3 regions of the Lysinibacillus sp. NPDC056959 genome follow, and region 3 is predicted to be linked to each of the others. Evidence: riboswitches for the same ligand, from Rfam matches in the RefSeq annotation. Region 3 holds a riboswitch; each other region holds the start of a gene.
The links. Region 3 has a riboswitch for cobalamin ahead of ACFTQ7_RS19275 (FecCD family ABC transporter permease). Riboswitches for the same ligand answer to the same signal wherever they lie in the genome.

Region 1 (3,284 bases), on a different contig from region 3:
GACGACAACCATTAGTCCTCCGTGATGAAATTTATGGTGTTTGGGCAGCACTAGCCGGGCTTATTATCGGACTTCAACTATTTTCAGGGGATACCTTTTTATATGTATTATTTGGTGTGATCACAATACTAAGAATACTTTCATATATGAAGAAATGGCGTTTACCGTTACGGAGGTTGAGTCGGGCATAGCTATATCGTTGCATATTAACAAGCCCAAATATCAGATTTGGGCTTGTTTTGAATTGTTCTTATTTTCACAAACGCCGTGCATCCACAGCAGCGACAATAAGCACCTAAAGATTAATAGATCTACTTTTTCAACAGTAGCATAGCTTCCTCTAATGTAGTCATGTTTTTCATCATAGAGCTTGCTGCATCCAAAATAGGAAAGGCTAAAGCTGCACCAGAGCCCTCTCCTAATCGCATATTCATTTGTAGCATCGGTTCAATTCCGAGCATTTCAGCGGCAATTTTTGCACCTGGTTCTTCAGAGGCATGAGAAGGAATAATATAGTCTTTGACGTTTGGCTCAAGTTCGTATGCAATAAGAGCTGCAATAGTAGAAATAAAGCCATCAATAACAACTGGTTTTCGATGTGCGGCGGCAGCAAGTATCACTCCTGCCATAGCGCCTATTTCTAGCCCTCCAACTTTTGCAAGAATATTAATAGCATCATGGCGATTTGGTTTATTTAATGCAATAGCATTGTAAATAACCTCTACTTTATGTGCAATCCCTCCTGGTCCAACTCCTGCACCGAAGCCTGTCACTTCATTCGGATGACACTCATGAAGAACCGATAATATAGCAGCACTAGGTGTTGTATTACCGATACCCATTTCACCTGTCCCGAGCACATTTATCCCTTTTTTAATTTCTTCCGTAGCTACTTCAATTCCTACTTCAATGGATTGAATGGCTTCTTCCCTTGACATAGCAGGTCCTTTTGCCATATTGTCCGTACCATATTTAATCTTTTTAATGATAACACCAGCATCGCTTGGAATATCCTCTTTAACGCCAACGTCTACCGTGACAATTTTTGCATCTGTGATTTTTGCGATAGCACAGACACCAGTTCCGCCTCTAGGAAAATTTAATGTTTGGAAGACCGTCACATTTTGTGGGTTCGGTGTCACTCCTTCATCACAGACACCATGATCCGCGGCACAGACAATAATTGCTTTATTATCAATTGTAGGATATAGTTCACCTGTAATACCAGATAGTTGCACAGCTAGAGTTTCCAGCTTTCCCAGACTACTAGGTGGCTTGCAAAGTGCATCTATGCGTTCTCTTGCCTGCCCCATCATTTTGTGGTCGGCACTTTGAATGTTGTGGATCGTTTGTTGTAATAATTGCATGAAAATTTCCCCTTTCTTTTTTGCCCTCGTTACTCGAAGAATGATTTAGAGAAAAAAATAAAAAGCCTGTAGTTTATCCATAACAAATAAACTACAGACTTTTCCATCGTCTATATAATACGAAGCAGATAGGCAGGTCTCCTGGCTCAATTTCAACATTTCATAGAACCTTCCCAGAACGATGCTAGTGGCATTCTCTATGAAACTCCCTTTTACAGTGGTGGGACCGCTAAAGTTTTTCACTTTATTCCCTATTCTCCCGCAGTGGGCACCTAACGCTTTTATGCAATTACTTTAAATCTACGGCAAAGCGCTCATTGTGTCAACATTTTAAATTTTCAAGCTTCATTGTTTTTTAAGTAAATAGATATGCTTAATTATTCATATTTAAAAACTTTAACACAAAATACTAAAGTAATTACTGCTATAGCAGTTACTACTGAAAGTTCAGTCAGTTTTTGATCTTATGAAAGGCTAATTCACACTGCTAATAATTAATTCACTAGTAATAACGTTAACACTAATATAAACGCAGTATAAAAGCACTCATCCTTACATAATAGTTTGGATTTTAAGAAATGGATATTAGGTGGTGTTTTGTTGAAGAAAGACATGATAAAAGTGATTTCTGTTTTTGGTATAGGTGCTATTTTAGTTTTATTGGTTCCTTTTCTCTTTAATTGTTTTTTATAGTACTTCAGTAAGCAAAAATAAGAAGCCTTTTATTCGAAATGGATTCTTTTTATTTATCTTAAAATGTAGGCTAAAGAAGTGCTTTTAATTAAACTTTATTCCAAGCCTAAGTAGTTATTAATGGTTACTAAAAAACTACATACTGAAATCTTTCGAGTAACCAATATCTTTAGGACGTTGCTTCAAAATGAAGTGAAACTATTCCCTACAATCATTCAGAAGTTATAGTTCTACATATCTCTAACAAAGTATAATTAATATAAAAATAGGTCTGCTTAAGTTGTAAACAGACATTTTTTCCAGGGATTTTCCTTCGCCAATAAGAGTGAATCAAAAGAATCTTTTAACACTTCGAATAACCAAATAAACTAATGTACGCGAATTCAGGTTCCTGAGGGCTGGGAATTTGAGCCCATGCTGAATCGTCTCCAAAGAAAATTGATTCATATCGCGCCTACCCAACCATAATCCATTTTTTCAGGAAATCCCTAATCGTTCACAAGTAACGGATGCAATTAAGTTTCTTCTTTCCTAAAATTATAGAAAGGAAAGTAATTTTTTGATGTATGTCTATTGAATAGAAATATGCTGATGACTAAAATGAAAAATAACTACATTTCAAACTTAGCCTTCATTTTGCTTTTTCCTAATCTCAACAATGTTCTTCCAGATTGCCCTATCAACTTTGGCAAAACTACGAATGCTAGGCGTTGTATTTACTTCAAATAATATAGGTTTTCCTTCAAGATTTATTCCAAAATCAATGCCATATTCTCTACAAGGAAAGTGGGATGCTATTACTTCAGCTGCTAAAATTGAATCTTCTTTTAGAGAATCTATTGTTTGATCTTTCTTTGTATTATCCATCATCAAATAACCTGATAATAATTCCTCAATCGATATTGCTTTAGAACCCCGATTTGAATTGACAATCCCATGATCCTCAGTTGCAACCCTTCCGTAAATTCCACCAATTACCCATTTTCCCTTTAGATTTTGAACATGAACACGAATAGATATTGAATCCCCATCAGGGGTGAGACTTTTGACCCCTTCCTGTATAATATAATTTCCGCTTAATCTACCGTGTTTCTCATATGGATGTAGAACTTGGTGGAAATCCTCAATTGCTGCTACACATTTACTTATTTCTTCACCTTGCATGGTAAATCCGTTAAAACAATAGTGTCCATCTTTTCTTTTGTAGATTTTATAAATTGCTCT
Region 2 (3,284 bases), on a different contig from region 3:
TTATCTGTGCGAAAGCAAAGGGTCAGCGATAAAGCGCACAGCCGGAACGGAAATCAACCCCACGCTTTGATGAAAAAATTTAACGGAAAGAGGCAATGGAATGGATCGACAAAAATTGATGAAATTGACGCTCACTGCCATGGTAGCGGCAATTTGTGCAGTAGGTGCAGTCATTAAAATTCCAACATTTATTACAACTGCTGCGCTTGACTCTGCACCGGCATTTTTGAGCGTTGTATTTTTATCGCCAGTATTAGCTGGTGTTGCGGGAGTCATTGGGCATTTTATCTCAGCCCTAACTACTGGCTTCCCTTTTGGACCACTACATATAATTATCGCAGTGGAAATGTTTATCGTTGTATGGATCTTTGGGGTTATGCATAAAAAAGGCATGCATTTCTGGAAATGGCCTGTGGCACTTATTTTAAATGGTGTCGTGGCACCTATACCATTTTACTTTATTATTAGTCCGGCGTTTTACTGGACGTCATTGACTAGTCTTCCACTGGCAACACTCATTAATCTAGTGATCGTTGCGGTGGCGATGCCAGTTCTGTCGAAGGTGTTTGTGCGTAAGGAAGGTCGAGTACATTGAGAAATGCAATAAAAATAGGTGAGTTCATTGCGACAACCGATAATGCCGCTGCAATTGGCGAAAAGCTACAAGATGTTGTGTCTGCTCCAGATCAGCTTACAGCATATTTTACTGCACGTGTTACATTTTTAGAGCAGCTTGCTGCAAATGCTTTACCAAAGCATATTTTACTTGCTAATTTTTCAGGGGATGCTGCATGGTCTCGTTATGTTGCAGGCATTCAACAGGTTTTTGAGGAGGCTGGCCTTTTTTGTCCGCAAATAGACGGTAGTTCAGAGACTAATATGCCAACTTTACAATCAGGCTTGTCAATAACGATGCTTGGGGAGCAGCAGAAACGTACAGCAACTAAGCATGAGCAACTAAGTTGGTACACATATGGTTTGCCACTTGTAGGCAATGAAATCCTTGCACAACCTGAAGATGTCGCACAGCTGCAACCTATTTTTCAAGCGTGGAAAGAGGGAATTGTGCAGCAAGTATGGCCAGTTGGATCAAAAGGTTTACAAGCAGAATTTAGCCGACTTTTTGGCGAGCAACAGGTCAATAGTGCATTAGATATTGAGAAAACGGCTGGTCCATGTGCAGTAGTTTTACTAGGAATTAATCCAGAAAAAGAGCAGCTAGTACAAAAATATTTTCCTAGAAATTTTGAAAAACTACGTAAAACTGCATTGTAATCGGGCTTGCTTCGAGAAAAAGTAGCACTTTAAAAAATTCAAGGGGCAAAACGCCTATTGCAACTATAAACACTATATGTTAGATTTGTTTAGGAGTTAAAACACAATATATAGTATTTTGGACGAGCGGTACCAAATATGGTTTAAAAGGGAATTCGGAAAAGAGTCATCTTAGGCCGAAGCTGTCCCCGCAACTGTAAGTGCTGACAAATGATGAATAGGCCACTGTAAAGAACGGGAAGGCCATCATTTGGAGGAAGCATGAGCCAGGAGACCTGCCGATCTGTTCAAGACAGCAACACATTCTTCGGGGATTGAGAAGTGGAGGCGAGAGATTTGTCCACTTCTTAGTGTGCATGTCCTTCATTTCCATTTCCGATTTTACTGCGATCACGTAACCGATAAGTGTTGCGTGATCGCTTTTTGTGTTGCTGGAGAAAGAAAGGGAGAGAATGTATACATGACAATTCAAATCGAACAGCAAATTGCTAAGCTCAAGAAAAGTTATACGGAGGATGAACTCGAAAGTTTTGTAAGATTATCGGATCGATGGCTACGAAAAAACGACAATGCGACATTTGAAGCATGGGCGGATGCGATGATTTTACAAACGCTTAGCCTAATTGATGAGGAGGAGCCATACTGGACATTCGTCGCAGCTCAAATTTATTTAGAAAAACTATATGATCAATTTGCAATGCGCCGTGGCGTTTCAGTGCAAGATGTTTATAAATGTTTCCCGGAACAATTAGCACGCTATACAGAAGCTGGTTTGTATCATGAAAGTTTAACAACAAAATATAGTGAGCAGGATCTTCAAGAACTCGCTTCCTATTTAGAATCAAGTCGAGATGAATTGTTTACGTATATTGGCTTAAAAACATTAATGGACCGCTATGTAGTCCGTGATTACACGAAAACACCAGTAGAGCTACCACAGGAACGATGGATGGTCATTGCGATGACCCTTATGCAGGATGAAACAGAAAATCGTTTAGAAAAAGTACGTGAATCTTACTGGGCAATGAGTAATTTATATATGACTGTGGCAACACCTACATTATCGAATGCAGGTAAAACACATGGCCAGCTATCTAGCTGCTTTATCGATACAGTAGATGATAGTTTACAAAGTATTTATGACACGAATACAGATGTTGCAACATTATCGAAATACGGTGGTGGTATTGGTGTTTATATGGGTAAAATTCGTAGCCGAGGCTCATCAATTAAAGGCTTTAAAGGTGCATCTAGTGGTGTTCTACCATGGATTAAACAGCTTAATAATACGGCGGTTTCAGTCGATCAGCTAGGTCAACGACAAGGAGCTATTGCTGTTTATTTAGATGTTTGGCACAAAGACGTCTTTACGTTTTTAGATTTACGCTTAAACAATGGGGATGAGCGTTTGCGTGCCCATGATATTTTCACAGGGCTATGCTTACCGGATTTATTTATGGAAACGGTTGAAGAGCGCGGGGAATGGCATTTATTTGATCCACATGAAGTACGAGAAGTTATGGGCTTTTCACTAGAGGATTTCTACGATGAGAAAAAAGGTGATGGCACTTTCCGTACTAAATATGCAGAATGTATTGCGAATCCATTATTAAGCCGTGAAGTTGTGCCAGCGATTGATATTATGAAACGTATTATGCGCTCGCAGCTTGAAACAGGCGTGCCGTTTATGTTTTATCGAGATGAAGTAAATCGCATGAATCCGAATAAGCATGAGGGAATGGTTTATAGCTCGAACCTGTGCACAGAAATATTCCAAAATATGTCAGCTACTGAATTCGAGTCTATTACTCTAGAAGATGATGTTATCGTAACACGTCGCAAGCCTGGCGATTTCGTTGTATGTAACTTATCATCTATCAATTTAGGTAGAGCTGTACCGGCTGGTGTTTTAGAAAAATTAATTCCGATTCAAGTACGTATGTTAGATAATGTTATTGCGTTAAATACAATTCCAGTAAAACAAGCAGAGCGTACGAACTTACGCTACC
Region 3 (3,284 bases):
AAGCACTTGTGCTTGCTGAGCAAGGGCACGGGCAACCATCACACGCTTTTTTTCGCCACCCGAAAGAGAGCTATAGCTACGTTTCTCTAAATGAGCGATACCCGTTTGCTTCAGTGCATCCTTTACGATTTGAAAATCTTTCTCTTGATCAAACTCCAATAGTTTTTTATGGGGTGTTCTCCCCATACTCACTAAATCATGCACTGTAAAATCAAATAAGACCGGTGTTTCTTGACTCACAACTGCTAGATTTTTAGCTATGTTTTTACTCGATTGCTTTAGAATATCTTGTTCATTTAATAACACTGTTCCACTTTCTGGTTTTAATAAACGGTACATATTCTTTAATAGCGTTGACTTCCCACTACCATTAGGACCGATCAACCCAACAAATTGCTTGTCCTTTATTTGAACATTTACTTCATGTAATATGCGTTCATCGGAAATGGAGAATGATATTTGTTTCGCTTCTAATGTCATATTTTTTTAATCTCCTTCACCGAAAGAATAATTGTTACGACGTAGCAGCCAAATGAAAAATGGGCCTCCGCAAAAAGCCGTGATAATTCCTATCGGCATTTCCTCAGGGGCAATTAATATTCGAGCAAGTGCATCTGCCCAAACTAAGAAGATCCCCCCTAATAATGCGCTAATCGGTATGACATACTTATGATTTGAACCTACAATTAGCCGTACAATATGTGGAATGATTAAACCAACAAATCCAATTGAGCCACTTACAGCAACCAGCACACCCGTTAATAACGATACTAATAAAATAAGCTGTATTCGAAATTGTTGTAAGTTAACCCCTAATGTAACTGCGGCTTCTTCTCCAAGAAGTAATAAATTTAAGCTGCGATAGTTGAGCCATAACAAGGCAAATACTGCAATAAAAATGACTGCAGGAATTACAAGAATACTCCATTTCGCACCTGCTAGGCTTCCTAGCATCCAAAACATGACTGCCTTCATTCCCCCCTCTTGCTTCGACAACATTAAGATAAAATTTGAAATAGCAGATAAAATAAATGACACCGCCATCCCTGAAAGCAAAAGTCGAAAGACGGATACTCTACCGCCAACATGCGATAAGAAGAAAACTAACCCCATTGCTGTGAGAGAGCCTAAAAAAGCCGATACGGAAAGAGCATAAACGCCCAGAAATGAAAAGGCACCTAAAATGATGACAGCTGTGGCACCAACCGTCGCTCCAGAAGAAATCCCTAAAATATATGGTTCTGCAATTGAATTACGAACGAGCGCCTGAATAGCTGCTCCTGCAATTGCCAAGCCTGCTCCGACGATAGCAGCGAGTAATACACGCGGAGCCCTTATTTGCCAAATGATAATTTCCTGTGAGCGACTCCAATCTTGTTCGATTGAGCTTTGAATAATAGGGATTTTAGAAAGGATAACCTTCCATACATAAAGTGGCGTAACGGAAACCGATCCAACCATAATTGCAATTGTCATTGAAATAATAAGTAGTAGAAGAAGGGTCATTGAAAGTAACATAAATTTTCTATTCATCTTTTTATTAACTCCTAATCATTAAACATTAATTTCATCTAGCCGTAATTGTAGCTGATACTCTGCTACTATTTGCAGTACGAAGATAAATGAAAGAAAAAAGGGTATTCCATGCAAATGCGCATGGAAATACCCTAGAATCAATTATGCCTGGCATAATCGCGTCTTTCAGCGTGTATTTGGACACCTGCTGAAAGAAATTAAACAAAGTTAGATTTTCTTCTACTATTGTCCGTAATCGCTTTCATCCTCGTGGGCATTACAGGAATAACTAAATGGCAGGTCTCCTGGCTTCGAATCAATGTACCTATGATTGCCTTCCCATTCTAGAACAGTGGCTAAATCATCATAGAACTCCTCGTTACAGTTGCGGGACAGCGTCGGATTTGCACCGATTTCCCTTTTAAGTGACACATTGTACAAGATGTCACACCATTAGTATCGAATGATTTAAAATTATGACAATTCTATCATATATTTCAATAGTTAGTCTATACTATCAATCATTTATCAAGTTAAGAAACACCTTTATGTTAACCTAAAATAATAATAAAATTGACACAAAAACTTTATTTTTTTACACTATTATTATCAACATTACTTTTTAGGGGTGACATAATGACAACCGTTGTGGAACATACACATCAAAAATTAAGAACAGTAGATATTGCATACATTGGACTATTTTCAACATTAATGATGATAGGAGCTAATATTACGTCCATTGTACCTTTCATGGTTGTTGGCGGAGTACCGATCACATTACAAACGTTTTTTGCTATTTTAGCGGGACTTATTCTCGGTAGTAGAAAAGGGGCACTCGCTTGTACTGTTTATATGTGCATCGGTTTAGCAGGCGCACCTGTATTTGCACGATTCAGCGGAGGCTTTGGACAAATTTTAAGTCCTACATTTGGTTTCATTGTCTCGTTTATATTAGCAGCATTTGTCGCAGGGCTTATTGTAGAACGCATTGGAACGAAGAAAAGCTATGTAGTTGCTGCATTAGTTGCAACTGCTATTAATTATTTATTAGGGACAAATTGGATGTACTTTGCCTATAAGCTATGGGCTAGTGCGCCTGATGCTTTCACGTATAAAATAGCATGGCTTTGGATGATGCCTCCTTTGCCAAAGGATATTATTTTAGCTATATTCGCGGGTATTTTTGCATACCGTCTTCAAAAGGTATTAAAAATAATTCCAATCAAATAAAGGTTCATCACCAAAACGTAGGTTGATTTCCGTTCCGACTTATATATAAGGCAAAGAGTGTCGGGGCTTTAACCTCTATCATAAACTAAACAAATATTTTAAAACCTAAAAATGTCCCATCAGTATTTTACATACTAATGGGACATTCTATTGTTAAACGTATGTTTTCATCCAGTTTAAGAAGTTATCAATAACTACATCTAGGAATTTGATAGTACCCTCATCTGTTAAATTGCCTTCAGCATCAAATTTAGTGTGTACTGCGCCAATATAAACATCATTACCACTAAGTAATGGTGAATTTACTCCAGGTGAGAATAAAATATCTCTTAAGTGTAATTGTGCTTTAACAGTACCTAAGTTACCCATTGATGCACCCATCATGAATGATGGCTTGCCAATCATTACTTTATCAACGCGAGATAACCAATCGATGGCGTTAACCATAACACCTGGCACTGTACCATTATATTCTGGAGTCAGCCAAAGAACGGCATCCGCCTCTTTTACTTTTGCTTTAAAATCTAATACTGTTT

Region 1: it holds a riboswitch for cobalamin, as region 3 does, so the genes downstream of both, cobT (nicotinate-nucleotide--dimethylbenzimidazole phosphoribosyltransferase) here and ACFTQ7_RS19275 (FecCD family ABC transporter permease) in region 3, are expected to answer to the same signal.
Region 2: it holds a riboswitch for cobalamin, as region 3 does, so the genes downstream of both, ACFTQ7_RS17200 (ribonucleoside-diphosphate reductase subunit alpha) here and ACFTQ7_RS19275 (FecCD family ABC transporter permease) in region 3, are expected to answer to the same signal.

Annotation. Positions count from the first base shown of each region.
Region 1 covers NZ_JBHURE010000041.1:12,913-16,196, reverse strand. Annotated here, with positions in the region: gene ACFTQ7_RS23940 (trimeric intracellular cation channel family protein) at 1-191, shown strand, start outside; gene cobT (nicotinate-nucleotide--dimethylbenzimidazole phosphoribosyltransferase) at 312-1,367, opposite strand; cobalamin riboswitch at 1,482-1,658, opposite strand; gene ACFTQ7_RS23930 (YheC/YheD family protein) at 2,685-3,284, opposite strand, start outside.
Region 2 covers NZ_JBHURE010000016.1:82,036-85,319, forward strand. Annotated here, with positions in the region: gene ACFTQ7_RS17190 (ECF transporter S component) at 101-595, shown strand; gene ACFTQ7_RS17195 (hypothetical protein) at 592-1,275, shown strand; cobalamin riboswitch at 1,386-1,572, shown strand; gene ACFTQ7_RS17200 (ribonucleoside-diphosphate reductase subunit alpha) at 1,736-3,284, shown strand, end outside.
Region 3 covers NZ_JBHURE010000021.1:53,331-56,614, forward strand. Annotated here, with positions in the region: gene ACFTQ7_RS19270 (heme ABC transporter ATP-binding protein) at 1-480, opposite strand, end outside; gene ACFTQ7_RS19275 (FecCD family ABC transporter permease) at 487-1,533, opposite strand; cobalamin riboswitch at 1,794-1,985, opposite strand; gene ACFTQ7_RS19280 (biotin transporter BioY) at 2,152-2,748, shown strand; gene ACFTQ7_RS19285 (NADPH-dependent FMN reductase) at 2,902-3,284, opposite strand, start outside.